DNA from 3 places in the Hymenobacter cellulosivorans genome. Region 2 is predicted to be linked to each of the others. Evidence: riboswitches for the same ligand, from Rfam matches in the RefSeq annotation. Region 2 holds a riboswitch; each other region holds the start of a gene.
What was found. Region 2 has a riboswitch for S-adenosylmethionine ahead of MUN80_RS12060 (ATP-grasp domain-containing protein). Riboswitches for the same ligand answer to the same signal wherever they lie in the genome.

Region 1 (10,317 bases), 700 kb from region 2:
GCTGGAAGGGCAGCCTGGCCCAGGACGGCGGCACGCTCTTCACCCAGTTCAGCCACTTTGTCGACTTGCTTTACTGGGTGTTCGGCGACATTACCAATATCTCGGCCCGCTTCCGCGACTTCAACCACCAGCAAGTCACGGAGTTCGAAGACAGTGGCCTGGTTGCGTTCGATTTGGTGCGGGGCGGCAGCGGCACGTTGCAATACAGCACCGCCGTGTGGGACCGGAACCTGGAAAGCTCCCTGACTGTGGTAGCCGAGCACGGCAGCCTCAAAATCGGGGGCAGTACATGGACAAGGTGGAGTACTGTCACCTGCGCGACTATACGCTGCCCGAGCTGCCGCCCACGAACCCTGCCAACGACTACGGCCCCTACCAGGGTAGCGCCGCCAACCACGTGCAGGTAATTGAAAACGTGGTAGATACCGTGCAAAAGCGCGGCTTTGCTACCACCAATGCTCTGGAAGGCCTGAAGGTAGTGGAGATTATCGAGCGGATTTATAGTCTGAAGTAAGCAGGTCCGCCCAAGGCCGAACCGGTGCTAAAACCAGCGGCTCTCACTGCAAGCACCAACTAGGCGCTTGCGGTGGGAGCCGCTTCAGTCAATCAAAAGCCGGGCTATTTGGCCACTCTAAGATTAATCCATTCGAGGATGGTTTGCTGCACCTGGGGCGAAAGTACAGGCTTAGGTTCCCCACCCATCAGTGGCCATTCCGTAGCTGGGGGCTGGAACTGGTGGTTGATGCCGGCCAACCGACGGGCTTCTACCTGCTTGTTGCCCTTGCTTTTCAGGCCTTTTTCCAGCAACGACACATTGTTGACGCTCACTTGGTTGTCATCCGTGCCGTGCATGAGCAATACAGGGCTTTTCACCTTGCCCAGCTCTAGCTGCGGATCAAAGTTGAGGTAGGAGCGGTACCAGCGGCTGGTTATCAGGTTTGTACGGGCCTGTACCTGCGCCGCATCCAGGCCGGGATTCGACTGCGCCACCATATTGGCCACAATGGGCTGGGCCTGGGCATTGTCGGTGGTTTGCTGGATTACGTCCAGAATAGCCCGCTGCTGCTTGGCAATGGTTTCCTGTAGTTTTTTCAGCTCGTCCCGCTTGCGCATGTTGTGCTGAATTTCCAGGGTCTGGATCTGGGCAGTATTAGCCCCTTTGGCCCGCAGCTGCTTTATTTTCTGGTCGAGCAGCCACTGATCCATCAGCTGCTTTTTAACTAGGGCCGCCTGGGCTGTATCGGCTTCGCCAGCTTTCAAAAAGCCCGCGGCTTGCTGACTAAGCACATCCTTGCCCGCCGCCCCGGAGGCAGCCAGCGTCACGACAAAGGCCGGGGGCAGGGGCTGGGCCGCCGCCAGCAGCGCTACGTTGCCGCCCTCGCCGTGTCCGATCAGACCCAGCTTGCCAAAATCAATTAGGGGCTTGGTCCGCAAGTAGTTCAGGCTGATCTGGGCATCGCGCACCAGGTCGGCGGTAGTGGCCGCGGTAAAGTCGCCGCTCGACTGGCCGATACCCCGGTCGTCGAGGCGCAGAACGGCGATGCCATGGCGAGCCAGAAAATCGGACAACGCCCCAAACATCTTGAATTCACCCTGCGTTGCATCGCGGTCCTGGGGGCCCATGTCGCTGAGTAGTACCACCCCTGGAAAGGGCCCCTCGCCGGGCGGTATGCTCAGCGTACCGCTCAGTTTGATATTGTCCTGCGGATTGCTAAAGGACACTTCCTCTACCCGGTAGGGCGGAGGAAACTTAAAGTTTTTGGAGGGCCCCGCCTTGGCCGAAAAGGCCAGCGTCAGCGGAGTCTGATAGGTTTGCAGCTTCCAGAGGCCCGCCAGCTGCTTGCCATCGGCGGAGCGCTGGCTGGTGAAGCGGCAGCCTAATTCGTCGGAACTGAAGAGTAGGGTATCGGCGCGCTGCTCAACGTTGAGAACAGCGTGGCTGATGCGCTGCGCCGGCACATCGAGAACGGCAAAATAACCGCCGCCCGCCAGATCCGTAACCGTAATAACAACGGGCAAGCTACCACCCGGAACAGGTAATTCGCCTTTCCACTGGCCATCCAGGGGAATTTTAGTCGCCGGAGCTGCTGCGGGCGCAGGTGCTGCCGGAGTAGCTGGTGCGGCGGGTGCCGGAGCGGGAGTTGGGGGTTGGTCTTGAGCGGCAGCTCCGACGGAAAACCCGAGTAGTAGTATCCAGCTCCACAGCAAGCCAGTAAATGTATTCTTCATGTAACAGAAGTAAGCAGGAGCCGCGCGCTCACGAAGGAGGCATTGCCCCAATGACAATAGGTAGGCAGTCAGAGCGAAAAGGCAAGAAAATCAGGAACTAGCCAGCTAACCTATAAGGCTATACCTGTGAAATATAGCCGCAAAAGTAGGAAGATTACCTCAGTTTATCACCGCGGTAATAGAACTCTGTCAATAACGTGGACTACGCCATTGGTGCAGAGGATGTCAGGAATGGTTATGGCCGCGTCGGAGGTGCCGTTGCCTTCGCCCCGCACGGGCAGCAGACCATTGTTGAAGGTACCGAAGAGCAGGTGGCCACCGCCCAGCGTGGGCAGGGTAGCATTGTCGGGCAACTCGGTGGTGAACTGGGTAAGCTTGCCGCTCTGGGAGCCCAGCACCACGTGGTTGAGCAGCACGGCCTTCAGGGTTTCCTTGGCGTTGGGCAGCTTCTCCAGGTCTTTGGGTTCGTTGAGAGTGATGCCAAACTGCTTATACAAATCCTTAAAAGCCTGGTCATTGGGGGCAAACACGGTGAGTTGGGGACTGCCTTCCGACAACGCACCTGCCAGGCCGCAGTATCCCACGGCATACACCAGGTACTGTAAGTCGGGTTTGACAAACACCTTGGATGTACTTACCGCCACGGCCGACTGCACCACGTCGGCGCCGGTGGCCAGCAGCACCTTATCGATGACGTGGACCGTGCCGTTGGAGGCCTTTACGTCGGTGGCCACGATGCGGGAGCCATTGACGTAGCGGCTACCGCCGCGGCTCACGATGCGGCGCACCGGGCCCAGGGCCGAGGCCGACGACGAGCCGGGCTGTAAGGAATTGCCGGGCAGCGTACCGCCCGCGACGTGATAAAGTAGGGTGCTGGTCAGGAAGCTGGTTTGCAGGGCCTGCAAATCGGTGGCCTGGCGCAAACCGAGGCGGCTGAAGGCAACGTTGTTAGGGGCAAAGACGGTGTAGTTGCCCTGAGGGTCGTTGGGGTTTTTGTTGGACAATACCTCGACCACGCCCCCACGGATGGCGGCATCCTCCAGTACGCTGAAGTCGTCGTTGGCTACGGCAATGCCGGCAATGGAAGGATCGGCCTCCATATCCTTGGAGCAGCCGGAAAAGGTTAGCGCGGCAGCAAAAAGAGCGGCTGCGAAAGAGGTCGGTAAAGAGTATTTCATGGGCAACAGGAGACAGGGGAGGCGGAAATGGTAAAGAACAGTTGCGGGACGTGCGGCATACAAACGAGCCGGGAAAGACTGCGGATTTCCCGGAATGGGAGCAGGCGGAAAAATTTCTACGATTGAGAAATCCGGGGGCAAACCGGGCGCGTAAATTTGCCGACCCAAAAGCTGAACAGTATTGCTATAGTATTGTTTATCGGGGACTTCCAGCTTCTGCTACGACTTGTTTTGCCCTTTTTCTGCCTGTATGTCTAAACGCTACTCACTCTCCATATTCTTTTTCGCCACCCTGTTATTAGGCACCTCCGCACGGGCCCAGAGCCTGGTCAGCGGCTTCATGGTGGGCAAAGGCCACGGCTCAGTCTCTTTTACAGGCACGGCTGAGCGTTACAAAAGCGTGTATCTGGTGCCCGAAAGGGTTCGTGAGGTGCCCATATTTCGGGAAATCAAGGTGTCTTCGGTGAGCGTCTACGCCAATTATGGTATCAGCGACAAAGTCGAGGCCGTCGTTAGTCTGCCGTATGTCAAGTCGGAGGGTGAGGGCAACGGACAGGGCTTCACCAACAGCCGCAGCGGCCTACAGGACATTTCGGGGCTGCTCAAGTTCAAGGCTTACTCCACGACGGTGGGCAACAACGTGCTGGATCTGCTGGGGGTGGTGGGCGTAACCACGCCGGCCAGCAACTATCAGTCGAATAAGGGCCTGGAGTACATCATTGCCATCGGCAACCGAGCTACTAAAGTCAACACCTTAGGTATTGCCCACCTCAAAACGCCCTCGGGCGTGTTTCTGACGGGGCAGGCCGGCTACAGTCTGCGCACGGGCCGGGTGCCCAATGCCTTCCTTGCCGACGCGAAAGTGGGCTACGCCGGCCTGAAGTTCTACGCCGAAGCCTGGGCCTCGTTCCAGCAGTCCAGCAGCAAGGGCACCGACATCCTGCAGCCCGGCTTCGATTTGTACTTCCCCGCTACCCGCGTCAACTACACCCGCGTCGGGGCCAGTGTGTTCCGGCCCCTGGCCAAGGGCGTGGGCGTGGTGCTGGGCGCCAGCCAGTACGTGGCGGGCCGCAACCTGGGCCGGTCGACGGGCCTGTCGGTGGGCATTTCCTACAACTACTAGGCTCCGTACCTGCTCGAATTGCTTCCCTAGGCGGCGCCCGGTTGCGCCGGCTTTGTATCTTGGGCCATGAGCACCTACGAACAGCAGGCCCTACAGGAACTACAACAGTGGCAGCAGCAGATGCAGCGGGCCCCGTCGTACCTGAACCGCTTTGCCCGCCAAGTCCAGATCCGGCTCAACAACCTGCTGCCCGAGAAGGTCCACAAGGCCATTACGGCCGCCATTAAGCAGATGGTGAGCGGCGTGCTGCTGGGCTCGCGCTACACCAGCCGCCGGCCGGTAACCGAAGGCAGTCTGGAGGAGCGGGAACAGACCGTGCGCCAGCATCTGAAGTACTACCGCACTACGGCCGCCGCCGAAGGTGCCGTGACCGGAGCCGGGGGCATCCTGCTGGGTCTGGCCGATTTTCCCTTGCTGCTCGGTATCAAGCTGAAGTTCCTGTTTGAGGTGGCCGCCCTCTACGGCTTCGATGCCCACGACTACACCGAGCGGCTGTATTTGTTGCACGTGTTTCAGCTGGCCTTTTCCTCCCAGCATAGCCGCAACGAGGTGTACCATCGGGTAGCCGACTGGGACGCCTACCGCCAAACCCTGCCCACTGACCCGCAGGCTTTCGACTGGCGCACGTTTCAGCAGGAATACCGCGACTATATCGACCTGGCTAAGCTGGCCCAGCTCGTGCCGGTGATTGGGGCGGCGGTGGGGGCCGTGGCCAATTATAAACTGATAGAACAGCTTAGCACCACGGCCATGAACTGCTACCGGCTGCGCTTGGGCCTGGCCGCCGCGTAGCCCTGCCGCACCACTGATTTGGCCGCGTTGCGCACCACGTTGGGACCTTTACGGCGGTATTGGTAGAAGATTCCCGAATCGAAGGCCGTCCAGAAGCAGGCCTTCTGGCCGCTGGCCTTCAGACCGTTGTTAGCCCAGGTGTTGCAGGTGTACAGAAAGCTGTAGGTGCGCTGAGCCTCGTAAAAGGAGTCGTGCTGACCGTAGCTGTGGCCCTGAATGTAGAAGGGGCGGCCCTGGGCGTCGTAGTCGAAGCTGGCCTTGATGTAGGCAATCAGCCGCTGGTACTCTTCCTGGCTGATGCGGATCCGGACGCAGCTCTCCGACTCCCGCATGGTCTGGTGAAAGGTGACGTGCATGGCCGAGGAACTCAAGTGGAACATGGCCTTGAAGGCGGTGCTGGCCTTGAGCTCGGCCCAGGTGGGCGTGTCGAGGTAAAAGCCCTTGTCGCCCCAGCCGAAGCCCACGTACTGGGCCGACGCGTCGCGGGCGGGCGTGTTGTCGAAGGGCACCAGCGTGGTCCAGTCGATGTAGCGGGTGCGCACCGGCGTCACAATGTCGGTGTGCACGCCGTTGGAGAGGATGTAGATGTCCACGTCTTCGGCCGGGTCCTGGTCCTGGGCGTTGACCGGAATGCGGGACAAGGCAAACGAGGAGGCGACGTAGAGGCCGGCCACGGCCACGAGGGAGCCAAGGGTGTAGCCGGTTATTTTCAGGGCGGTTTTTACTCCGGGGTGCATAGGGTGCAGAAGGGCCGGGGCGGTAGCTGTAAGCAGCTGGCAGTGTAAAAAGCCGCCGCCCGGCCGGTGAGGATGAACGAGGAAGACAAGCAAAACGGCTAACCAGCGCCCAGGCGCCGAAACCGTACCGACACCTACTGCTTTTGCCCGCATTAGGTTAAGCTGCGGCAGGAGCGGGCCGGCTAGGGCAGGTAACGCAGCGGGGGCTTGGTTGAAACAAGGGAACGTCCTTCCGAGTGCAGGGAGGAACCGCGCGTGCTGCCGTTGCAATAGTAATACAATTGCCTTTGCACGTGAGATGTCTCGCTTCGCTCGACATGACGTTTTTATTGCTCCCGGCCCACTCCCAATGGGTTCCCGGCCGCGGTGGCTGCCCAGGCGGACTGCCTGGCACGCCTTCCGGTGGTGAATTTAGCGGCCCGGTTGCAAATCCGGCCCGGGCCGCGCTACCTTTGCGCCATCAATTCTTTCTGCCCAAAGGATTGTTTTTATACAGAGGCGCTGAGAGACAGGCTCCGCGAAGCGCCGGCAACCCCCCGCCCCCTGGCGGAACGGTGCCAATTCCTGCCCATATAAAAACAAGTTGCCGTGGATTGCTTCCCCCGCCTGCCCGTTGCTGTTTGTGTTGCCGCCGTATCTGCTGCGTCCCTGGTGACTGTAGCCGGCAAGCACGGGTGTTGTTGCTGTTGCTGAAGCGCCGGGCACTAGCCCCTGCGGCCCCCGTGCCGCCCGGCTCCCGCGTCTGCGGAGCCATTGCCTCGTAATCTTTTCTATCTCCGGTTGTGGCCGGGCTCTGCGCCGTTGCGCGGGCCGGCCGTTGTTGCAGCAGCGGCTGGGCCGCAGCCGGAACCTTCTTCACCTCTGAGCGGGCTGCGGCGCGTTCCTACCTCTTTTTATGCTTAAAAAATCACTGGAGCTGCTTCGCATCGAGGCGGCCGAAACGGGAGCCGGTACCCTCAAGCGCAGCCTGGGCGGCTTTAGCCTGGTGGCCATCGGCATCGGAGTTATTATCGGGGCGGGCTTGTTCTCGCTCACCGGCATTGCCGCCGCCAACAACGCCGGCCCGGCCGTCACCTTGTCTTTTCTGGTAGCCGCCGTGGGCTGCGCCTTTTCGGCCTTGTGCTACGCCGAGTTTGCCTCCATGGTGCCCGTTGCCGGCTCGGCCTACACCTATTCCTACGCTACGATGGGCGAGCTGTTTGCCTGGATTATCGGCTGGGATTTGATTCTGGAGTACTCGGTGGGAGCCGCCACGGTGGCCATCAGCTGGTCGCAGTACCTGGTCAAGGTGCTCGACAAGTTCAACCTGCACATTCCGCCCCAACTGGTGATGTCGCCCTTCGAAACGGCCAAGCTGGCCGATGGCGGCACCGTCACGGGCCTGGTCAACATCCCGGCCATGCTCATCGTGCTGGCTATTACGGCCATCATCATCCGGGGTACCTCGGGCTCGGCCTGGTTCAATGCCCTGGTCGTGACTTTGAAGGTGGCCGTCGTGCTGGTGTTCATTGCCTTGGGCTGGCAATACATTGACCCCGCCAACTACCAACCCTACATCCCCCAGAACACGGGCACGTTCGGCGAGTTTGGCTGGAGCGGCATCCTGCGCGGGGCCGGGGTCGTGTTCTTCGTCTTTATCGGCTTCGATATCGTGGCCACGATGGCCCAGGAAACCAAGAACCCGCAGCGCAACATGCCCATCGGCATTATCGGGTCCTTGCTGGTATGCACCGTGCTCTTCATTCTCTTCGGGCACGTGCTGACGGGCGTGGCCAACTATACCGAATTTAAAAACAGCGCCGCCCCAGTGGCTATTGCCATCGAAAAGACGCCCTACGGCTGGTTGTCCTCGGCCATTATCATCGCCATTCTCATCGGCTATACCTCTGTTATCCTGGTCGATTTGATGGGGCAGAGCCGGGTGTTCTTCTCCATGTCCAAGGACGGGCTCCTACCCAAAGTCTTTGCCGAGGTACACCCCACATTCAGCACCCCGCACAAGTCCAACCTGCTGCTGGGGGCCTTTATCAGCCTGTTTGCCGGCTTCGTGCCCATCTCCGTGGTGGGCGAAATGACCAGTATCGGGACCCTACTGGCTTTCGTGATGGTGTGCCTGGGCGTGCTGATTATGCGCAAAAAAGAACCCAACGCTCCGCGCGGCTTCCGCACGCCCTGGGTGCCGGTGGTGCCTATCCTGGGCATTCTGACCTGCGTGCTGATGATGATTTCGCTGCCCCTCGACACCTGGTTGCGGCTCTTCGTGTGGCTGGCCATCGGCCTGGCCATCTACTACGGCTACGGTAAGAAGCACAGCAAGCTGGGCCAGGAGCAGGGCCAAGGGTAGGCGTATCCTAGCGGCTTGGTGGGCACCTCGCACGCGTGCGGAGCGCTGGTCAAGGGCTCGGCAGGCATTCCGCACGCGTGCAAAACTGTTTTTAAGGCCTTGGGAGGCATTCTGCACGCGTGCGGAACGCCTCCCAAGGCCTTTTTAGTGGCTCTTCACCGGTGCAGGCTGTCTGCCACGGCCTTGGGAAGCCTTCTTCACTGGTGAAGGGTGCCTCCCAGGGTCGTGGTGGGGCCTCTTCATCGGTGAAGAAGGTTTGGATGTACCGCGAAGTTTTACTTCGCGAGACGTTGAACGACCGTCGTGCTGACGGCGCCTACGCCTCGCGAAGTGGAACTTCGCGGTACAGCTTATTTGCGCAGCAGCTTTCGGAGCAACGGCTGGGCTTCGGGCACCAAGCCCAGCCCGAGCAAGGCCCCGCCGTAGAGCCCCGTCAGGACCGAGCCCCGCAGCAGCATGGTGAGCAGCTTGGAGGGCAAGGTGGGCAGCAGCCACACCAGCAGGCCGCTGCCGGCCGCCACGGCCAGCACCACCGGAATGCGCCAGGTAAAGGGTTGGAGCCGGTAGCTGTACCACACAAACCAGGTGCGGACCGTGTTGATGCTCACAATGGCAAAGAGTGTGGCCAGGGCCGAGCCCGTAATGCCCAGGCGCGGAATCAGCAGGCGGTTGAGCAGGATGGTGATGCCGGCCAACGACAGGTTGAAGATCAAATCGAAGCGGTAGCGCGGGGAGGTGACGACGATGAGGCCATTGACGCCCGTAATGCCGTCGTAGAGGCGGCCGGCCAGCAGCAGCAGCACGGCGGTGGTGCCGGTGGCGTACACCGGGTTCTTGATAAGCGAGTAAATGAAGTCCAGATTGAGCCCGATGCCCAGGGCCAGGTAGCAGCCCAGGATGGTGTTGAGCCTAGTGGTGTCGCGGTAGAAGTCGGCCATACGGGGCAGGTCCTGGTCTTTCCAGTACTGGGCCAGCAGGGGGAAGGCAATCTTGTTGAGTGAGCGGGCCGGGATGGTCAGGGCCGTACTGATGTTGTAGGCAATGCCGTAGATGCCCGCCGCCGCCAGGCTGATCTGCGCCCCCACCATCCAGGAGTCGATAAAGCCCAGAATACTGCCTGAGAGGCTGGAAAGCAGGGCAAAGGCCCCGAAGCGCACGATTTCGCCCACCGGCCGCACGCCCAGCGCCGCCTTGGTCGGCCGCAGGTGCAGCTCCCCGATGTAGGCCAAATAGCCGGTCAGCAGCAGGGCAATAGTGCCGTAGAGCCCGATGTAGCAGAGCACGAACTCCGGAAACGCCAGCAGGCCTTGGCCATACAAAAGGGCCAGCCCGGCAATGAGCACGCGCAGGACAATGTCCTGCAAAAACGACGAAAACGCGGTGTGGTAGAGCCCCTTGAGGTAGGCGTCCTGCAAGGAGTAGAGCAGGGTAAACAAAGCCAGCAAGGCGGCCCAGGCGTAAAAAGGCTGAAGCCGCGCCATGTCCTCGGGCTCGTACTGGGCCAGAATCAGGGGCTTGCCGAGCAGATACACGGCCGTAATCACCACGAACCCCAGCAGCGGAATGCCCAGCAGAAAGGGCAAAAAGCCGTGGTGCCCCGCCTCGCGGTTGCGGAAGTAGGGAAAGAACCGAATCCCGACGCTGGCAAAGCCAAAGGCGGCAAACTGCGCGTACACCGTGGCAATGGACACGAGCAGGTTGGTCAGGCCCAGCTGCGCGGGCGCCAGCAGGCGGGGCAGCACAAAGGCCGTATTTACAAAGCCCAGGGCCAGCCCCAAATACGATATAACCGTGTTGCGCAGCCCTTGCCGCTGAACGATACCCAAGCTGTGAAGGAGTGAGTTAGTGAATAAGTGAGTTGATTCTTTGGTCCTGGCTGAATTACCGGGAGGTATTTCTTTCCTGTCATTGCGA
Region 2 (10,317 bases):
CCGCGCGTCGTTTCCTCTATGCTTTTCTCCTGGCTTCGGCTCAGCTCCTTCAACGCGTTTGTGCTGCTGGGCTTGCTCGGGCCTCTCGGTAGCCAGGCCCAGCAAACTCAACCTGCGCCCAACACTATCCTGTTCGTTGGCAACAGCTTCCTGCACGGCCGCTACAACCCGGTGTTTAATTACAACCCGGAAACGATTACCATCGAGCGGGTTGGCAAACAGAAAACCGGGGCTTGGGGCGGTATTCCGGCCATTTTCAAGAAGTTTGCCGACCAGGCCGGCCTAGCTTACGAGGTGCATTTTCAATGCATCAACGGCGAATCCCTGAAGCTGCACTACGACAGCGCCCGGCATACGCTGCAGCAGCCGCGCTGGAACACGGTGGTTTTGCAGGAGCACAGCATGTACCCGCTGCCCGCCCGCCGCAGCGGCCGCCCCGACACATTCCGCGACTATTCGACCCGCATCGAACAGGCCGTGCACCAGGCCAATCCTGCCGCCCGGCTGTATTTCTACCAAACCTGGGCTCGGGCCGACCAAACCTACCTGCCTGGCAAAGCCTATTCCGGCCTGCCCCTCGACTCGATGACCCAGGATCTGCACCGCGGCTACTACGGCGCGGCCCAGGCCAATGGCCGTTTCGCGGGCGTGGCTCCGGCCGGCGACGCCTGGTTGCGGGCTATGCAGGCCGGCGTGGCCATGCGCAATTCCTACCAGCCCGAAGCGGGCAAGCTCAACCTCTGGGGCGAAGACCATTACCACCCCAGCCGGTGGGGTGCCTACCTGAATGCCTGCGTGCTGTTTGGCGAAATAACCGGCTACGACCCGCGCCGGCTAGGGCCCAACGAACAAGCCGCTGCGGCCTTGGGCATTTCGCCGGCCGATGCCGCCTCCCTGCAGCGCGTGGCCGCCGAACAGGTACTGGGAGCCCGCCCCAACGCTTTTTCGGCAACATCCCGCCAACCAAAATCCGGCAAGAGCAAAGTCAAAATAAAGTCCAAACCAGCCCGTGAGCTGCCCTAAAGCGCCTTACTCTTATTCACAGAAAAGCCCCGCGGAACCTCTGCGGGGCTTTTCTGTTTATAGGCTACTCTGCGTTAAGAAGGCGGGAAGACGGGGCCCGGCCGGGGTATTGTAACTGTGCTGCGCGTCGCCTTACCTTTGCAGAGTCAATTCTTTCTGACCAAAGGATTGTTTTTATACAGAGGCGTGGAGAGACAGGCTCGACGATACGCCGGCAACCCCCAGTGATGAGCTGGAACGGTGCCAAGTCCTGACCATATAAAAACAAGTTGCCGTGGACACTGCCAACAACTTTTCTGCCCTTTCCGCTGCTTTCGTAGCCCAGCCCCAGTCTGCCTCTGCCGCAGGCTGTTGTTGGCCTCTGGCTGGGGCTGGCTGTTGTTGCTAGTTTCCTTCTCCCCTGCCCGCTGACCGACTAGCTCCTGCTCTTCCGGTCCTGCCCCCCTGCTCTGGCTATTAGCCCATTGCTGCCCCTGCCTTGTTGGTTTTTCGCCTGACAGCCCGTTGCTGCGTGGCCGCGCGTCGGTCGGTTCTGGCTGTGGGTTTCTAACGCCTATCAGTTACTGGGCAGGCTCTGCACTTGCGGGCATTGCCGATTCTGCCGCCCAACCGCGGCCTTTCTCTTGTCACACTCCTTTTTTCATACAACTCATGGCCCAGCCCCAAAAGCCGATAGGCATTTATTACGAGCACCCCGAATGGTTCAAGCCCCTGTTTGCCGAGCTTGACCGCCGGGGCCTGCCTTACGAAAAGATTGACGCTGCCCACCACCTCTTCGACCCCTCCGAAACCGAGAGCCGCTACTCGCTGGTAGTGAACCGAATGAGCTCCTCAGCCTACCTGCGCGGCCACGGTCAGGGTATCTTCCACACGGCTGGTTTTGCTACGCATTTGGAGCGTATTGGCACGCGCATCATCAACGGCTCGGCCGCAACGGCCATCGAAACCAACAAGGCCCGGCAGCTTTCCCTGTTTGCTTCCCTGGGCTTGAAATATCCCAAATCCTTCGTGGTCAACCACGCCTCCCGCATTGCCGACGCTGCCCAGCAGCTGCAGTTCCCGATTGTGGTCAAAGTCAACATCGGCGGCAGCGGGGCCGGTATCATCCGCTTCGACACGATTGAGGGCGTAGAATCGGCCGTGGCCGCGGGTCAGATTGACCTGGGCATCGACCAAACGGCCCTGGTGCAGGAGTATGTGACGCCCCGCGGCGGCAACATTCACCGGGTAGAAACCCTCGATGGGAAGTTTCTCTACGCCATGAAGGTGTTTACGACCGGGGAAAGCTTCAACCTCTGCCCGGCCGAAATCTGCCAGATTCCCGAGGAGCAGTCGGCCGAGTTCTGCCTGACCGAAGCGCCCAAGAAAGGCATTCAGGTGGAAGCCTTTACGCCCCCCGCGGAGGTTATCGAAGCCGTGGAGCGCATCGTGGCCGCCGCCAAAATCGACGTGGGCGGCATTGAGTACCTGATTGACGACCGCACCGGCGACGTGCTTTTCTACGACGTCAACGCCCTGTCCAACTTCGTGGCCGACGCCGTGAACGTGGTGGGCTTCGACCCCTACGCCCGCTTCGTGGATTACCTCGAAAGCCAGCTGCCCGGCGTAGCCGCCACCGCCTTTGCTACCGAAGTTCAACCTGAAACCGCCACGGTATAATGCGTTACGGATATTGGATGCCCGTTTTTGGCGGGTGGCTGCGCAACGTCGAGGACGAGAACATGCGCGCCGACTGGGACTACGTCAAGACGCTGGCCCAGCGCAGTGAGGAGTTGGGCTACGACCTGTCGTTGATTGCCGAGCTGAACCTGAACGACATCAAGGGCGAGGAAGCCCCCAGCCTGGATGCCTGGAGCACGGCCGCCGCCCTGGCCGCCGTGACCAAGAAAATCGAGCTGATGGTGGCCGTGCGGCCTACCTTCCACTCGCCGGCCTTGCTGGCCAAGCAGGCCGCCAACATCGACCACATCAGCAACGGGCGCCTGTCGCTGAACGTGGTATCGTCGTGGTGGCAGGATGAGGCCAAGAAGTACGGTGTGCACTTCGAGCAGCACGACGACCGCTACGCCCGCACCGCCGAGTGGCTGCACGTGGTGGACAACATGTGGAAACAGGACCACTTCACCTTCGAGGGCAAGTTCTACCAGGTCACTGACTCGATTCTGCAGCCCAAGCCCGTGTCGCGCCCCCGGCCCTTTATCTACGCCGGCGGAGAGTCGGAGGCGGCCAAGAACATGATAGCAGCCCAGTGCGACGGCTACGTAATGCACGGCGACGAGCCCGAGGCCATCGGCCGCCGCATTCAGGACCTCAGCCAGCGTCGCGACAAGCTCGGTTTGCCACCCATGAAGTTCGGCGTGGCCGCCTACTCAGTGGTGCGCAACACGGAAGCCGAGGTAAAAAAGGAGCTGGAGCGCATCACCAACGTGCAGGGCTCGGCGGCCGGCTACAAAAACTACCAGCAATGGCTGGCCGGCACCCAGCTCGAAAACCAGGTGAGTTTGCAGGATTACTCCGTATCCAACCGCGGCCTGCGCTCCGGCCTCACCGGCACTCCCGACCAGGTGGCCGAGCGTATTGCCGCTTTCGAGGCCGTGGGCGTGGACCTGTTCCTGCTCCAGTGCAGCCCCCAACTCGAAGAAATGGAGCGTTTCTCGGAAGCCGTCATTCAGGTGCTGGCGTAATAAAACGCCCGCACCCGTTTCAGCACGTCATTCCGAGTTCTGCGAAAGATCCGGCGGGCTGACATTGCCAAAATACTCGTCATGCTGAGCGCAGTCGAAGCATCTCTACTGCCACGGTAATCTGCCTATCGTGGTACCAGAGTTGTTCTGACTACGCTCAGCATGACGTTCTTTTGTCTATACTAGCCGATTCATACCGGCTCTATACTCCGCTTTCCGTCCTTTATGAAGTTAGATATTCTGATGATTGCCGCCCACCCCGACGACGCCGAAGTGGGCTGCGCGGGCACGCTGATGAAGCACATTGCCAAGGGCCGCCGCGTGGGTGTCGTCGACCTCACGCGCGGGGAGCTGGGCACCCGGGGCTCGGCCGAGCTGCGCGCCGAGGAAGCCGCCGACTCGGCCCGCATCCTGGGGTTGCACATGCGCGAAAACCTGGGCATGCGCGACGGGTTCTTCCTCAACGATGAGGCCCATCAACGGCAAGTCATCCAGGTTATCCGCCGTTTCCGACCCTCTATTATCCTGACCAACCCCAACGTGGACCGCCACCCCGACCACGGCCGGGCCGCCAACCTAGTCCACGACGCGGCATTTCTCTCGGGCCTGCCCAAAATCGAAACCCTCTGGCAAGACCAGCCCCAGCCCGCCTGGCGGCCCGACCTGATGCTGCAAGTCATCCACAATACCTACGTCAAGCCCGATATCGTCGTGGACATCACCGAGTACTGGGACCGGAAGCTGGAGGCCGTAACAGCGTTCAAAAGCCAGTTTTACCACCCCGACTACGAAGACCCGACCTCGACTTACATTTCCTCCCCCGACTTTCTCAAAATTCTCGAAGGCCAGGCCCGCGACTGTGGCAAGTACATCAACGTGCCCTTCGCCGAGGGCTTTACCTGCCGCCGCCTGCTGGGCGTCGACGACCTGTTTCAGCTGCGCTAACCGGCCTACACTTGGGGGTTTGCCGCATCCTGCGTAATATTGAAACTGTTGTGCTATACTTTTTTGGGCCTGATAGTTACTGAATGCAGCTTTATACTCCCGGGCTCCACATCTTGGCTACGTTCCGCGCCCCAGTGGCCCACCTGACGGATGCCGCGGCCTGCCAGGCGTTTTTCGACCAGCAGATTAATCGTTTAGGGCTAGTAAAAGTGGGCGAAGTGTACCACTCGTTTCCCAACCACAGCTTTACGGCCGTGGTTGGCCTGACCGAGTCCCACCTGAGCATTCACACCTGGCCCGAGTTTGGGCAAGCCACTTTCGACGTGTTTTTGTCGAATTACCAGCGCGACAATTCGGCCACCGTCCGGCAACTGTATGCTGAAACGCTACGGTTTTTCGAAGCCACCGAGCTGACCAAAACCGAAGTAGCCCGATGAGCGGCCAGGTTACTTCTCTCGAAGCCCGGGTCGCCTGCCCTAGCTGCCTGGCCCAGCTCACGTATTATGACCCGCTAGCCAGTACTGTCTTCGGCTGTCCGGAGTGCCACACCCTGTTTAAGCGGCAGCCCAACGGGACGACCGAGCGGCTTAAGTCGTTTCAGGACGTGCCGCGGGAAGCGCCTATCCTGCCGCTGGGCAGCATCGGGACCATGCCCGACGGCCTACAGTACCGTGTAACGGGCTACATGCTCCGCAAGGAAGCCAGTTCGCCGGCCCGCTGGCTCGAATTCATGCTCTTCAACCCCGATACGGGCTATGCCCAGCTGGCCGTGTACGAGGGGCACTGGACGTTTATCAAGCCTTCCGACCAGGAGCACAAGGGCCTGCCGGGCCGCTCGGGCAGCCACCGCGTAGCTCTGGACGGCGACACCACGTTCCATATTTACAACAAGTACCAGCCCCGCATCCTCTACGCTACGGGCGAGTTCGACTGGAACGTCCTGGACGACGAGCAGCTGACCGTCACCGAGTTTGTGGCCCCGCCCCTGATGCTGGTCGAGGAAAAGGCCAAGAACCGGCCGGTGCACTGGTACCGCGCCGAGCACATCGAGCCGAAGCACATTGCCCAGGCTTTCGGGCTGACGATGTCCCGGCTACCCTACCGCTCGGGCGTGGGTGCCGTGCAGCCCCCGCCCGGCGGCAACTCCTGGCCCGCGCTGAAGAACCTGACCTGGCTGCTGCTGATTTTGACCCTGCTCACCGAGCTGGTCATGGTGGGCGTGCGCCCCCGTCGCGAGCTACTGAATCAGGAGTTTGTCAGTGACGTGGGCGCTGCCCCGCTGGCTACGGCCGACGCCACCGGCAAAGTTCAGGTCTCGGAGTCCTTTGAGGTGCACCAGGGGCCGGCGGTGCTCAACTTCGAGGTACACAGTTCCGTGAACAATACCTGGCTGGAGCTACCCGTGAGCTTGGTTAATGAGCAAACCGGACAGGGCTTCGAGTTCACCAAGAGCATTGAGCACTACTCCGGCGTAGAGGATGGCTACAGCTGGTCGGAGGGCAGCGTGGAGGCCGAGGCTACCCTGGCCGAGGTGCCGCCCGGCCGTTACCACCTCAACCTCTACCCTGCCACCGACTACAACCGGCAGGTGACTTTTTCGGTCACCGTCACCGAGAATCCCTGGGTGCCCAGCAACCTGCTGCTCGTCGTGCTGGCGCTGCTGCTTTACCCCGCCGTGCTGTTCTACCGCCGCCACAGCCACGAGCACCAGCGCTGGGAACAAAGCAACTTCCCACCCCCGCACCTGACCTAACGCCTTTTCGCCCGCCCCTATGCTCCGCGACTTGCTGAATCTGCGCCTTTACCTCGTCCTGGCTTTGCTTACCTACGCCAGCTACCTCTACATCAGCCTGCACGGCGTGCGTCTGCTCGGCGACGACAACGAAACCACCGAAAACCTCAACGGCACCGGCGGCCACTCCAGTGGCCACAGCGGCCGCTCCAACTTCTACCATAAATAGGCGAATGAGTGATTGAGTAAATGAGTGAGTTGTCGCTCTTGACTCGCATCCACGCCATCCATCTACTTCACTCATTCACTGAATCACTAACTCACCGATGGAATACCTCAACTTCAAGCTCATTACCGCCTCCATCGTGTATTCGGTGCTGGGCATTCTGATTCTGGTGCTCAGCTTTATCATCATCGACAAGCTCACGCCCAAGACCCTCTGGAAGGAAATCGTGGACGAGCACAACACGGCCCTGGCCATTGTGGCCGCGGCGTTTATGCTCTCGGTAGCCCTGATTATCAGTTCCGCCATTCATGGCTAACCAGCCCGTGCTGACGCCGCCCAACCAGCAGAGCCGCCGCACCAGCAGTAGCCCCGACCACCTGCCGGCCCTGCTGCTGGGCTCGGTGTTCGTCATTGCCACCTGCGGCCTGATCTACGAGCTGATTGCCGGCACCCTGGCCAGCTACCTGCTCGGCGACTCGGTCACGCAGTTTTCTACTATCATCGGGGCCTACCTGTTTTCGATGGGTATCGGCTCCTGGCTTTCCCGCTACCTCGACGGGCTCCTGCTCAAGTGGTTTATCCGGCTCGAAATCCTGGTGGGACTGGTTGGGGGCTTCTCGGCGCCCCTGCTCTTTGTGCTCTTCGAGTACGTCAGCTCCTTTCGGCTGATTCTTTACTCCCTGGTAGGCCTCACCGGCATTCTGGTAGGCCTGGAAATTCCGCTGCTGATGCGGATTCTGGAAAACCGCTACGAGTTCAAGGACCTGGTTTCCCGGGTTTTCACTTTCGACTACATCGGGGCCCTGCTGGCTTCGCTCATCTTCCCGCTGGTGCTGGTGCCCCAGCTCGGTTTGATTCGCACGTCCCTGTTTTTCGGTGCTCTGAACGTGGTGGTGGCCGCCGTGGCGCTCTACCGCTTCCCCGAAACCCGGCCCTACCGCCGCAGCTTTGCAGGTATTATGGTCGGGACCCTGCTGCTGCTGGCCGTGGGCTTTGGCTACGCCGAGCGCATCATGACCTACACCGAAACCATGGCCTTTCAGGACCAGGTTATCTACAGCAAAAGCACTGTGTACCAGCGCATCGTGCTCACGCGCAACAACCGTGAGCTGCGCCTGTTCCTCAACGGCAACCTCCAATTCAGCTCCGCCGACGAGTACCGCTACCACGAAGCCCTGGTACACCCCGCCATGCAGGCTCTGCCGAAAGCCCAGCGCGTCCTCGTGCTTGGCGGCGGCGACGGCCTAGCCGTGCGCGAGCTGCTTAAGTACCCGCAGCTCCAGCACATCCGCCTCGTCGACCTCGACGCGGGTATGACCCATTTATTTCAGCACAACCCCATGCTGCTGGCCCTGAACAAGGGCGCCCTGAACCACCCCAAAGTGCAGGTTATCAACGGCGACGCCTACCAGTGGGTGCGCCACGACACGACCCGCTATGACCTGCTGGTCGTCGACTTTCCTGACCCCTCCAACTACTCCATCGGCAAGCTCTACAGCACCTCGTTTTACACCGAGCTGCACAAATTACTGACTCCCAATGGGCTGATGGTAGTACAAAGCACCTCGCCCTACGTGGCCCAGAAGTCGTTTTGGTGCATCAGCCACACCCTGCAGGCCGCCGGCTTCCACACCATTCCCTACCACACTTATGTGCCTTCCTTCGGGGAGTGGGGCTATGTGCTGGCCGGCCGCAACGGCCACTGGCGCGGCGACGGCGCTTTGCCCAAGGGCCTGCGCTACCTCACCCCTGCCACGCTCAAGGAAATGCTCCACTTCCCGCCCGACATGGCCGAGGTGCCCACCGAAATCAATCAGCTCAACAACCAGGCCCTGGTGCGCTACTTCGAAGACGACTGGGGTCCCTACACCCACTAGCCCTCCGGAAAAAAGCAGAACGTCCTTACGAGCGAAGCAACGCGCAACCGAGGAATCTCGCGGGCTGACGTTGTCAACGTAACCCAAGCCGCCTCCCCAGTAAAGCCTTGCGGTAGCCCATCCTCGCCGGCTACCTACTTTCTCCGCCTTTACCATGCCCGCTCCTGATTTCTCCCAATGCCCCTTTCTTCCTGGCCGGCGCGAATTTCTCGGCCGGACGGGCTTGAGCGTAGCCGGGTTGCTGCTGGGAGGCTCCGGTTTGCTCGAATCCTGCGCGCCCGGCTCCCCGCGGGCCCATATCCGGGGCAGCCTACGTGGGGCCAATAAGGCCACGGGGCATAAGCTCTGGAAGCCCGACCAGCTGCCGCCATCCGCCCGCACCGTCCGTACCGACATTGTCATCATCGGCGGGGGTGTGGCGGGGTTGTCGGCTAAGCGCTGGCTGCACCGCCACGGCCGGCAGCAGGTGCTGCTGCTGGAACTCGATGCCCAGGTCGGCGGCAACTCCAGCTCCGGCCAAAACCCCACGTCGGCCTTTCCCTGGGGGCCCACTACCTGCCCCTGCCCGACCCACGCAACACCGAGCTGCTGGATTTTCTGCGCGAAACGGGCACCATCACCGGCACCGCCCCTACCGACGGCCGGCCCATTTACAACGAGTACCACCTCTGCCACGACCCCGAAGAGCGCCTGCACCTGCACGGCCACTGGCAAACCGGCCTCGTACCCGAGCTGGGCGTCCCGGCCGCCGACCGCGCCCAGATTGCCCGCTTCTTCGAACTCATCGAAACCCTGCGCCACGCCCGCGGCCACGACGGCCTGGACGCCTTCCGCATTCCCGTCGACCTGTCGTCGGCCGATGAGCAGTTCCGCCAGCTCGATACGCTTTCCTTTGCCGACTACCTCACCGAGCACGGCTTTACCTCCGAGTACCTGCGTTGGTACCTCGACTACTGCTGCAAGGACGACTACGGTACCACGGCCGCCACTACCTCGGCCTGGGCCGGCCTGCACTACTTCGCCGCCCGCAAAGGTGATGCCCACAACGCTAGCAGCGCCGACGTGCTGACCTGGCCCCAGGGCAACGGCTTTCTGGTCGAACACCTGCGCCGGCAAACTCCCGCCGGCATTCTGCCCAACACCCTGGCCTACGCCGTGCAGGAAACCGCCACCGGCGTGGCCGTTCTCACCTACGACGCCGCCACTCACGAAACTTGCCGCATCGAGGCCCGGCAGGTGCTGCTGGCCACCCCGCAGTTCGTGACCCAACGCCTGCTGCAAGGTATTCCTGGCCTGTTCCGCCCCGCCCGCCCCCTGCACCACGCGCCCTGGGTAGTGGCCAACCTTACCATCGACGGCCTACCCCAGGGCCCCGGCGCGCCGCTGAGCTGGGACAACGTTATCTACGGCAGTGCGTCGGTGGGCTATGTCAATGCCAACCAGCAGGATGTGGCCCTGGGCAGCCAGCAAAAGGTCATTACCTACTACTGGCCCCTCACCGCCGAGCCACCCAAAGCGGCCCGGCAGCGCGCCTACCGCACCAGCTACGACCAGTGGCTGACCCAGATTCTGGCTGACCTGGAAAAAGCCCACGTCGGCATCACCGCCCGCGTCCGCCACGCCGATGTCTGGGTGTGGGGCCACGGCATGGTGGCACCCACACCCGGCACCCTTTGGCACGCTGGGCGGCAGCTGGCCACTCAGCCCCTGCGCCAGCGGTTCTTTTTCGCCCACACCGACTTGAGCGGCATGTCTATCTTCGAGGAAGGCTTTTACCAGGGCATCCGGGCCGCCCGCCAACTGCTCGACCTTCCCGCATGACCCGCCCCC
Region 3 (10,317 bases), 2.0 Mb from region 2:
GAGGCGCTCGGTGGCATCAGGGCGGCGGTTGAGCAGCACGTCTTCCACCAGCTCGAGCAGGTCCTTGGGTACTTCGTCGTACACGGCCAATTGGCTGGGGTTGACGATGCCCATGTCGAGGCCAGCTCGGATGGCGTGGTAGAGGAAGGCCGAGTGCATGGCCTCGCGCACCACGTCGTTGCCGCGGAAGCTGAAGCTGATGTTCGACACGCCCCCGGAAGTCAGAGCGCCGGGCAGGTTCTGCTTGATCCAGCGAATGGCCTCGATGAAGTCCAGCGCGTAGTTGCGGTGTTCTTCCATGCCGGTGCCCACAGTCAGGATGTTGGGGTCGAAAATGATGTCCTGGGCCGGGAAGCCGACTTCATTGACCAGAATGTCGTAGCTGCGCTTACAGATTTCGATGCGCTTCTCGAAGGAGTCGGCCTGGCCGTTTTCGTCGAAGGCCATGACCACCATGGCGGCCCCGTAGGCGCGCACGGTGCGGGCCCGCTCCCTGAATACTTCCTCGCCTTCCTTCAAGGAAATCGAGTTGACGATGCTCTTGCCCTGCACGCACTTGAGGCCGGCTTCGAGCACGCTCCACTTCGAGGAGTCAATCATGACCGGCACCCGGGAAATGTCGGGCTCGGAGGCAATCAGGTTCAGAAACGTCGTCATGGCCTGCTCCGAGTCGAGCATGCCTTCGTCCATGTTCACGTCGAGGACCTGGGCGCCGCCCTCCACCTGGTCGCGGGCTACCTGCAGGGCCTGCTCGTAGGCGCCGGTGCGGATGAGGCGGGCAAAGGCCCGGGAGCCGGTCACGTTGCACCGCTCCCCCACGTTGACAAACAGCGAATCAGGATAAATGCCGAAGGGCTCCAGGCCAGCCAGGCGGGTAGCCTGGGGGACGGGGTGGAGCTGGCGGGGCGGATACTTCTCGGCCAGCTTAGCCAGCTCGGCAATGTGCTGGGGGGTGGTGCCGCAACAACCGCCGGCCACCGTCACGATGCCGTCCTTGAGGTAGTTTTCCACCACGGCCGCGAATTCCTGGGCCGACTCGTCGTAGCCGCCGAAGGCGTTGGGCAGGCCGGCGTTGGGGTAGGCCGAAATGTGCACGTCGGCAATACGGCTCAGCTCTTTCACGTACACCTGGAGCTGGTCGGCGCCCAAAGCGCAGTTCAAACCTACGCTCAGCAGCGGCAGGTGGCTGATAGAGTTCCAGAACGCCTCCACCGTCTGCCCGCTCAGCGTGCGGCCCGAGGCATCGGTGATGGTACCCGAAATCATGACCGGCACGACTTTGCCGCCCTCGTCGAAGAACTTCTGCACCGCAAACAAAGCGGCCTTGGCGTTGAGCGTGTCGAAGATGGTTTCGATGAGCAGCGTATCGGAGCCCCCTTCTACCAAGCCGCGCACCTGCTCCAGGTAGGCCGTGGCTAGCTCGTCGAAGGTCACGGCGCGGAAGCCGGGCCGGTTCACGTCGGGCGACAAGGAGGCCGTACGGTTCGTGGGTCCGATAGCACCGGCCACGAAGCGGGGCTTGGCGGGATTCTGGGCCGTAAACTCGTCGGCTACTTCCTTGGCAATGCGCGCCGACTCATAGTTGAGCTCATACACGATATGCTCCAGCCCGTAGTCGGCCTGGGCAATGGTGGTGCCACTGAAGGTGTTGGTTTCCACCATGTCGGCCCCGGCCGCGAAGTAGTCGGCGTGAATACCCCGGATGATGTCGGGGCGGGTCAGGCTGAGCAGGTCGTTGTTGCCGCGCAGGGGCTTGGGGTGGTCCACGAAACGGGTGCCACGGAAGTCAGCCTCGTCCAGCGTGTGGCGCTGAATCATGGTGCCCATGGCGCCATCGAGCACAAGGATGCGCTGCTGGAGAATATCGTAAAGCGGGGAGTCGGGGCGGCGGAGCGTGGCTGGTTGCATATCGGCTCAGTTAAGGAAACTAGCGGCGAAAAAGTGCCTATCCAGAAAGAGCCGCGCAGGGGCGCGTCCTGTTCTTATCTTCTTCCACAGCCGAGGCTCTAGAATGGGAGTTAGCACCTTGTTTTATTTCAGGTTGCTAAGACGTCGTCGGGCCCAATCCCTCGGTCTTTCTGGATAAGTAACAAAGCGAAGATACAGCGGGAAATTCCGGAATCCAATTTTGTGCGGTGCAGCTTCGTTAGCTCTGCGCCCTCATCCGGCTGGTTATTACCTTATCGTCCCAACACTTCCTTACTCTATGCTGCCACGCTTACGCCTCGCGATTCTTATAACCTTACTGCTGCTGCCCGGCTGGGGGCTATGGGCCCAAACCGCCGCCACGCCCGCCGAACACGGGCTGCGTGGGCAATATTACGAGGGTAAAAACTTCGAAAAGCTGGTTTTGACCCGCAAGGACCCTGCCGTCAACTTCGACTGGAGCCGACGGCAAAACGGCCCCGGCCAGCCTATTAAGTTCTTTGTGTCGCCGGGGCCGGGCGTACCCAGTACCTGGTTTTCGGCGCGCTGGACGGGCTACATTCTGGCTCCTAAAACCGGGGTTTATACCTTCACCATGGCCACTGATGACGGCATGCGGGTGTGGGTCGGGGGCCGCCAGATCCTGGATTCCTGGGTCGACCAGCCCATTACCCGGTTTACTGCCCAAATGAAGCTCACGGCTGGCCGCTACTACTCGGTGCGGGTGGAATATTATCAGGTGGAGCGGGATACCAAGGCCTTGCTGGCCTGGCAACTGCCGGGCTCTACGGCCGAACCGGTGCCGGTACCAACCCAAAGCCTATATGTAAATCTGCCCGTCACGGCCGAGCCCTTTGTGGCCCCGTCGAAAGCAGCTTCGACGGAAGGCACCATTCGTATTATATCGGCTCCACCAGGCAAAACAGTCCCTGCCACCGCTACGGCCGTGAAGCCGAGCCGGGGCGTGACGGTGGCCGGCAAGCTGCCGGGCGGCATCGGGCTGCAGGCTACGTATTACGCGGGTTCAGTGCGCGGAGCGGCAGTGCACAGTCGGGTAGAGCCGGTGGTAAACGTGACCTGGAAAGGAGCTCCGCCCGCGCCGGGCGCACCCGGGCAGGGCTTTTCGGTGCGCTGGACGGGCTACGTCTACGCCCCGAATCGGGAATCTACGTGCTGCATACCGAGTGGGACGATGCCACCGACGTACGCTTTGCCGGCGACGACGTGCTGAGTATGGAAAAGTACGAGCCGGCGTATTTTGGCTCCCGCAAGCCTCCTATTCCGGTAGACATGGTCTACCAGCTGGAAGCGGGCTATTTTTACCAGATTGATCTGGCTTACAAGAATGTGCAGGGCGTGTCGGGGGCGGTGCTGTCGTGGGCGCGGCCGACGGCCTTGGGCAACCCTGCCACGCTGGAAGCAGCCTTTGCGGCGAAGGACCGGGCCAAGTTGACAGTGATTCCCAAGCAGTATTTGTATCCCGAGCTGCCCCGGCCGCTACCCGAACCCGTTGTCGTGGCCGTCAAGCCGGCGAAGGTTCCGGTGGCTGGGCCGAAGCCCACGGTGGCCGCGGTCCGGCCAGTTCGGCCGGTGGTAGCTGCGCCCAAGCCGTTGGCCGTTCGGGTAGCCGCGCCGGTAACTGAGCTGCCCGACCTGAGTGCGTTGAGCAAAGGCGCGGCCGTCACGCTATCCAACCTGTATTTCACCCAGAGCACGGCCACCCTGCTGCCCACTTCCCGCCCAGCGCTGAATGCGTTGGCAAAAAAGCTACAAGCCGAGCCTGCGCTGCGCCTGGAAATAGCGGGCCACACCGACAACGTGGGCGAACCAGCTAAAAACCTGCTTCTCTCCGAGCAGCGGGCCCAGGTGGTGCGTCGCTATTTAGTGCAGCAGGGCATCGACTCGGTGCGGCTCACGGCCCGGGGCTATGGCGGCACCCGACCCGTGGCCGATAACCGCGACCCGCAGCAACGGCCCCGCAACCGGCGGGTGGAAATTGTAGTGCAGTAAGCAGCAATAAAAGGGAGGGCTGAAAACATTTATGTAGCTACATTGGTTTGGAAGCGTCAACCAGCCGGCCCTAAGCGCCGGTTCCTGTATTCCGACGTTACGATTCTCAACCATGAGCCAAGATTCCAACCTCTTCTCGCCCTTCCAGATGGGTGCCCTCACGCTGCCCAACCGCCTGGTAATGGCGCCTATGACCCGCAGCCGGGCCAAAAATGAAGGCAACGTGCCCACCGACTCGACGGTGACCTACTATGAGCAGCGTGCCTCGGCCGGCCTTATCATCAGTGAAGGCTCCCAGGTTTCGCCCCAGGGCGTGGGCTATATCTTCACGCCCGGTATCTATTCCGAAGCCCAAGTAGCGGGCTGGCGCAAGGTAACCGACGCCGTGCACGCCGCCGGGGGCCGGATTTTCATTCAGCTCTGGCACGTGGGCCGCATTTCCCACCCCGATTTCCACAACGGTGAGCTGCCCGTAGCTCCGTCGGCCGTGCAGCCCACCGGCGTGCAGGCTTACACCATCAATGGGATGCAGGAAATTCCGACGCCCCGGGCCCTGGAAACGGCCGAGGTGAAAGCCGTGGTAGAAGACTTCCGCAAAGCCGCTGCCAACGCCAAGGAAGCCGGCTTCGACGGCGTGGAAATTCACGGCGCCAACGGCTATCTGGTCGACCAGTTCATTCAGGATGGCTCCAACCAGCGCACCGACGAGTACGGCGGCAGCGTGGAAAACCGCGCCCGATTTGCCCTGGAAGTAGTGCAGGCCGCCGCCGAGGTCTTCGGCGCCGACCGGGTCGGTATTCGCCTTTCGCCCACGGGCACCATGGGCGGCATCAACGACTCGGACCGCGTAAAAACGTTCAGCTACGTAGCCGAGCAGCTCAATAAGCTGGGCCTTGCTTACCTGCACGTGATTGAGGCCCTGCCCGGCCACCCCATGGCCCCGCAGCCCGGCCAGGAGCTGGTAGCGGCTCACCTGCGCAAGATCTTCACCGGTCCCTTTATCCTGAACGGCGGCTATACCCACGAAACGGCCGAGAAGGCGCTGGCCAACAACGAGGCCGACCTGATTGCCTTCGGTGTGCCCTTCATTGCCAACCCCGACTTGGTAGAGCGCTTCGAGCAGGGCGCGGCCCTGAACACGCCCGAGCCGGCCAAATTCTACGCCGGCGACGACGACGGCTACATCGACTACCCCACGATGGCCGAGGCCCCAACCGGTGTAGGCCAGTAGTTCTCAGGACTAATCCGCGTTTTGCAAAAAGCCCGGCTGCGTGATGCAGCCGGGCTTTTTGTATGGCTATACCCTGAGCCGCTACGGGCTTTTCGGCCGGATTTCCAGGCGCAAAATCTGGGCACCCAGGGTTGGCAGTCCGAGCTGGGGCTGGGCCCGGTGCTGGCGCAGAAACTCCACCACGGCCGGACTAGCCGGGGCGTTCGGGTTCAAATCGAACAACATCAGCACGGGCCGGCTGGTGCGCAAAGGCTGGTGAGCAAACAGCGAGTCGGCGTCGAGGATGAGGTGGCCGGCCAGTCGGGCCGCTATTTCTACGCGCTTGTTGTAGTAGTTGCGCCCAAACAGCACCGGTTGCCCCGCCCCGGCAGTACGCAGCAGCGAGTCGAGGCGGCGCACGTCGGCGGGCTGGCCGGGCACTTTGTCGATGGAAAAGTTAGGTTGCTGAAACACAAGCTGGATTGTACGCCGGTCGCGGGTGACAAGCGACAACAGCAACGAAGCGCCCAGCACGCTCAGCCCCAGCAGCCGCACCGGCGCCGGCAGCCGGGGTGGACGGGCCAGCACCAACACCAGTACTACCGCCGAGATGCTGATGAATACCGGCAGAAAATACCGCGTGTCGGCCACGTACGTCCAGTAGGCATTCGCAAACCAGCCGACCAGCGCGGCCGGGTAACGCAGCGAAAAGGCCACCAGCAGCCCCGCGCTAAGCAGCGCCGTAGCCAGGGCTAGAGCGTAAAACAGCAGGCGACGCGTGGGCCAGATTCGGCCCCGGTGCCGAGCGGCCCGCCACTCCCGGCTTAGCCCAACGGCCAGCAGCACCGTCACCAGGCCCGAAACCAGCCACACGGCACCCATTCGTACCAGCTGGCCCTGGGGCAGGCGGCTGAAGTCCAGCTCGTTGGAAAAGAGACTGTGGTAAAAAACCGGGTCGAACAGACGCAGATGATGCCAATAGAGGCCCAGCGTGGCGCGGTTGGCAGGCTCAGTGGCTAGTTGGGTGTAAAACTGAGTCAGGTAGTACGCGTCGCCGGCCACACGGGCTTGGTAGAGTACCAGGCTGGCTACCAGCAGCGTCAGCCATAGCAAAGCTGCCAGGGCCGGGCGGCGCAGCGGAGGGCGCCAGCGCCAGCCAAACAGCAGCAGGGCCAGCGGCAAGAAAAAAGCCAGGGGGTAGTAGGCAAACCGCATTAAACAGGCCGCAAACCCCAGGCTGCTCATAGCCAGGGCCGCGGCGTAGCCGGCCGACTGCCGCCGAACTGCCGCCGGTCGGGTGAGCAGGTGGAGCAGCAGGGCCAGGCCGCCGCAGTAAGGTGCCAACGCCAGCAGATCGGTGCCGAAGAGCAGGTGAAACGGCGCATTGCTTAGGCCCCAGAACAGGAAAAAGGCCGCCGGGGCCCACGGTACCATGCTGGGGCGCAAGGGCTTGAGCAGATACCACCAGGCCAGCAGCAAACCCAACAGCCCCGCCCAGTGCATGAGCTGGGTAGCCAGCAGCACGCTCGGCGAAATCTGCAGCAAACCGGCCATCAGCCAGGCGTAGCCGGGCGGCCACAGGTTCAGGGGCTCGAAAATGGGCTGGGAAAGGTCTTGCCAATTCACGCGCGCCACGCTCACGCCGTGGCCCCGCAGCAGGTTCACGGCGCTTTCCGTTTGGGTCTGCATGTCGCGCGTGAGCTGGGGCATAGCCAGCTCGTGGGCCCAGCGCAGCAGCACGGCCAGCCCGAAAGCCAGGCGGTTGAGCAGCGGCCAGGAAACTTTCTGAGTCATGGGCAAGGTGATGAAAGAAGCAGCCGCGCGACACTACAGCCTGAAGCCAACCCGGCAAAAGTATCCGGATTCGGTGGGGCCTGCAACCGAGGCAGAGCGCAAGGCTGGGGGCGTAACTCGACCATTCGGCCGGTTTTACGTAAGTCTAAGCTCTAACTCCTTATGCTCTGCACTATGGCTGCCAAAAAAGCACCGGCCACCGCCAAAGCCCCTGCCCCAAAGAAAACCGCCGCGCCCAAGCCCGAAAAACGCCCCACGGCCAAGGACATGAAAGCTGAAAAGCTGCCCTACCCGGCCAAGCAGGCCGATATGCAGCAGCAGCCCGACACCGACTTTGCCAACTACAAAGCCGCCGGCAAGCTGGAAGGTAAAATTGCCCTCATCACCGGCGCCGATTCTGGCATCGGGCGGGCCGTAGCCATTGCCTTTGCCCTGGAAGGCGCCGACGTGGCCGTGCTCTACAACGAAAACGACGTGGACGCCGAGGAAACTAAGCGCCAGGTGGAAAAGCGTAAGCGCCGCTGCATTCTGCTCAAGCTCGACGTACGCGACCCGGAACAGTGCCGGCAGGCCGTACGCCGCACCCTGGCTGAGCTGGGGGGGCTTAATATTCTGGTTAACAATGCCGCCTTCCAAATGGCCCAGGAGAAGTTCGAAGACATTCCCGAGGAACAGATCCGGCGCACCTTCGATACCAACATCCTGGGCTATATCTGGATGGCCCAATCGGCGTTGCCCCACCTGCAGGCCGGCGACTCTATCATCAACACCGGCAGCATCGTGGGCCTCACCGGCAACCCACTGCTGATTGATTACACCGCTACCAAATCAGCCATTCACGCCTTCACTAAGAGCCTGGCCACTCACCTGGGCGAGCGGAACATCCGGGTCAACTGTGTGGTGCCCGGCCCGGTCTGGACGCCCAACATTCCGGCTACCATGCCCGCCGAGGAAATCGAGAAGTTTGGCTACGAAGTGGCTTTGCAGCGGCCCGGTCAGCCCGAGGAACTGGCCCCAGCTTACGTGCTGCTGGCTTCCCAGGACGGCTCCTTCATGACCGGCAGTCTGGTGCACGTCACCGGCGGCAAGCTCTCCAGCGACCAGTAGGTAGCAACAGCCGAGCGTGATTCCAAGCAGAGCGAGGAATCTTGACTGCGTCGTTGTTGAATCTGTGTCATCCTTCATTTGACATACGCTTTGCGTAGGATGAAATAAGAGAAGGCTTATCAAACAAAGGCGGCGCTTCCGAACCGGAAGCGCCGCCTTTGTTTGATGAAAACCTTACGCTGCGGTTACTCTACCACAATCCGGCGGCCGGTGGTTTGGCCTTCAGTGGTGAGGCGGAGCAGATAGATGCCTTTGGCCAGGCCCTGCAGCTTGAGCGGGTGCTGGGTGGCGGGAGCATCGTGGCGCACCTGCTGGGTTAGCACCGGGCGGCCCAGGGCGTCGAGTAGCTCAGCCGAAATCGTGCGGGCCGGGCCCTCTACCCGCAGCGTCACCAGGCCGTGGGCGGGGTTGGGAAAGCACGAAACGTTCAGGTCGCGCAGGGCCGCTACGGTAGCGTCGGGACCCACGATGGTGAGGCGTACGGAAGTAGCCGGGCTCACACAGGCATTCAGCGAATCAACCACGTAGTAGGTATAGGTGCCCATAGTCGTGCGGCCGGTGGCGTAGCTGGGGCCGGCAAACAGACGCTGGGTCAGGGCGGCATCATTATACCACACGGCCGTACCACCCGCGGCGGTGGTGGCCGTCAGGCTGGGGATGGCCTGGTTTTGCACACCGAATTTGTTGGGAGCCGTGGGAGCCACGCGGGCCGTAGCCGCAAATTCATCGGCCCCGATGTCGGGCGTGCTCGTGTTGCGCACGTTGTTGTCGATGTCGGCCGTCACGCTGGCTACGGGGCGGGCTTTGCCGTCGAGGTTGCAGTTGGCGTCCGTTACCAGGTGCAGGTCGCCGGCCGTGGTCAGGCTGAAGACCGGGTTGGCCAGCAGGCTGTTCGCGTCTTGGGTAGTGACGGCCCGCAGGGCGGCCAGCGTGGTGTGCTCAGCCCCGTTGAGGTAAGCCAGCTTGGCCGTAGTGCCTTGCACCGAGTAAGCGTTGTTGTCAATCAGGGTGAAGGGCGAAGTGGTACCGGCCGCGTACACGGCGTAGGTACGGCCCCCGCTGGGCGTGGCTGTCTGCTGGTTTACCAGGATGTTGTTGACCAGCGTTACGTCGCTTACGGTGCTGGCAATGGTAACGGCGCCGGTGATGGGCGTGGTACCCGAAATCACGTTGCCGGTGAGGCGAATCGTATTGAAAACCAGTTTATAGCCTCCGCCGGTGCTTATGTACACGCCCTGGGGCGTAAAGGAAACCCCGTCGTCGCCGGCGCTCAGAATGCCCGAAATCATGTTGTTCACCACGGACACGTTGGCAGCTGCGCCAGAGGCCGACAAGCGGATGCCGTAGGCCCCGTAGGTGCCGGAAGTGCCGGTGCCGGTGTGTACGATGTCCCGAATCTGGTTGGAGGCAATAACGCCATCAACCGACGTAGTGCCCACCACGATGCCGGCCACGGAGGGGCTCGCGGCCCGCGTCACGCCGGCAACGGTGTTGCCAGTGAGTGCAAAGCCCTGGGTAGCCGTAATCACGATGCCGCTGGTGCCAATCTTGTCGGCGGCGGTGCTGCTGCCGATGGTATTGCCGGCGGCGGTGAAGTTGACGCAGTTGGCCTGGGCCTGAATGCCGGTATTGGTACGGGTGATGGTGCAGCCCCGTACGGTGCCGTTGGTAGCGCCGCTGAAAGCCACGCCGTAGGCCGTAGCCGAGCTGCTGCCCTGAATGCTGAGGCCACGCAGGGTCACGTCGCGGCCCGTCACGAATACCCCGCTGCTGCTGGCGACCGTGCCGGCGTTGGTCAGCGCGAGGCTGCCACTGTTGCCGACGGCCGATGTGCCCTCCAGGGTCACGTAGCTGGCATCAATGATAAAGAGCGGGCTAGGGGCGTTGGCACTCAGCGTTACGGCGCGCAGGCTGGCGGGCCGAATGGTAATCGAGTTGGCGCTGCTGCTGCCGGGGTTAGCGCTCAGCGTCAGGGGGTAGGTTTCGGTGGGGTAAGTAGCGTCCTGCAGCACCAGCGTCAGGGGGCCGCCCAGCTCCTTGGTGTTCAAATCAGCTACGGCCGCGGTGAGCGTGGGATAATCGGCAGTAGCGGCAGTGCCCACGGTTTTGATGCCGCTGAGCAAACCCAGTATGCGGTAAGCATGTGGCTTAGTGGGGGCGCTGGTAATGCTAGCCACCGAAGTAGCGGCAAAGCCAGCCCCGGGCGAGGCACTCACGTTGGGGGTAGCAGCCAGGTCCTGAGCTACCAAGAAGTACTGCACAGAATCGTC

Region 1: another riboswitch for S-adenosylmethionine. It lies ahead of MUN80_RS15005 (amino acid permease); the one in region 2 lies ahead of MUN80_RS12060 (ATP-grasp domain-containing protein).
Region 3: another riboswitch for S-adenosylmethionine. It lies ahead of metH (methionine synthase); the one in region 2 lies ahead of MUN80_RS12060 (ATP-grasp domain-containing protein).

Annotation. Positions count from the first base shown of each region.
Region 1 covers NZ_CP095049.1:3,527,083-3,537,399, forward strand. The annotation lists gene MUN80_RS14975 (Gfo/Idh/MocA family protein) at 1-407, shown strand, start outside; gene MUN80_RS14980 (serine aminopeptidase domain-containing protein) at 619-2,229, opposite strand; gene MUN80_RS14985 (fasciclin domain-containing protein) at 2,397-3,407, opposite strand; gene MUN80_RS14990 (hypothetical protein) at 3,658-4,530, shown strand; gene MUN80_RS14995 (EcsC family protein) at 4,597-5,322, shown strand; gene MUN80_RS15000 (TIGR02117 family protein) at 5,289-6,059, opposite strand; SAM riboswitch class I at 6,545-6,638, shown strand; gene MUN80_RS15005 (amino acid permease) at 6,955-8,403, shown strand; gene MUN80_RS15010 (lipopolysaccharide biosynthesis protein) at 8,754-10,229, opposite strand.
Region 2 covers NZ_CP095049.1:2,832,033-2,842,349, reverse strand. The annotation lists gene MUN80_RS12065 (DUF4886 domain-containing protein) at 19-1,023, shown strand; SAM riboswitch class I at 1,195-1,288, shown strand; gene MUN80_RS12060 (ATP-grasp domain-containing protein) at 1,675-2,682, shown strand; gene MUN80_RS12055 (LLM class flavin-dependent oxidoreductase) at 2,682-3,707, shown strand; gene bshB1 (bacillithiol biosynthesis deacetylase BshB1) at 3,933-4,652, shown strand; gene MUN80_RS12045 (S-adenosylmethionine decarboxylase family protein) at 4,736-5,089, shown strand; gene MUN80_RS12040 (DUF4178 domain-containing protein) at 5,086-6,405, shown strand; gene MUN80_RS12035 (hypothetical protein) at 6,425-6,613, shown strand; gene MUN80_RS12030 (DUF350 domain-containing protein) at 6,711-6,926, shown strand; gene MUN80_RS12025 (polyamine aminopropyltransferase) at 6,919-8,487, shown strand; gene MUN80_RS12020 (FAD-dependent oxidoreductase) at 8,642-9,556, shown strand; gene MUN80_RS12015 (hypothetical protein) at 9,550-10,308, shown strand; gene MUN80_RS12010 (hypothetical protein) at 10,305-10,317, shown strand, end outside.
Region 3 covers NZ_CP095049.1:861,486-871,802, reverse strand. The annotation lists gene metH (methionine synthase) at 1-1,908, opposite strand, end outside; SAM riboswitch class I at 1,980-2,089, opposite strand; gene MUN80_RS03810 (PA14 domain-containing protein) at 2,207-3,157, shown strand; gene MUN80_RS03805 (OmpA family protein) at 3,097-3,936, shown strand; gene MUN80_RS03800 (alkene reductase) at 4,049-5,167, shown strand; gene MUN80_RS03795 (hypothetical protein) at 5,249-6,940, opposite strand; gene MUN80_RS03790 (SDR family oxidoreductase) at 7,208-8,047, shown strand; gene MUN80_RS03785 (T9SS type A sorting domain-containing protein) at 8,233-10,317, opposite strand, start outside.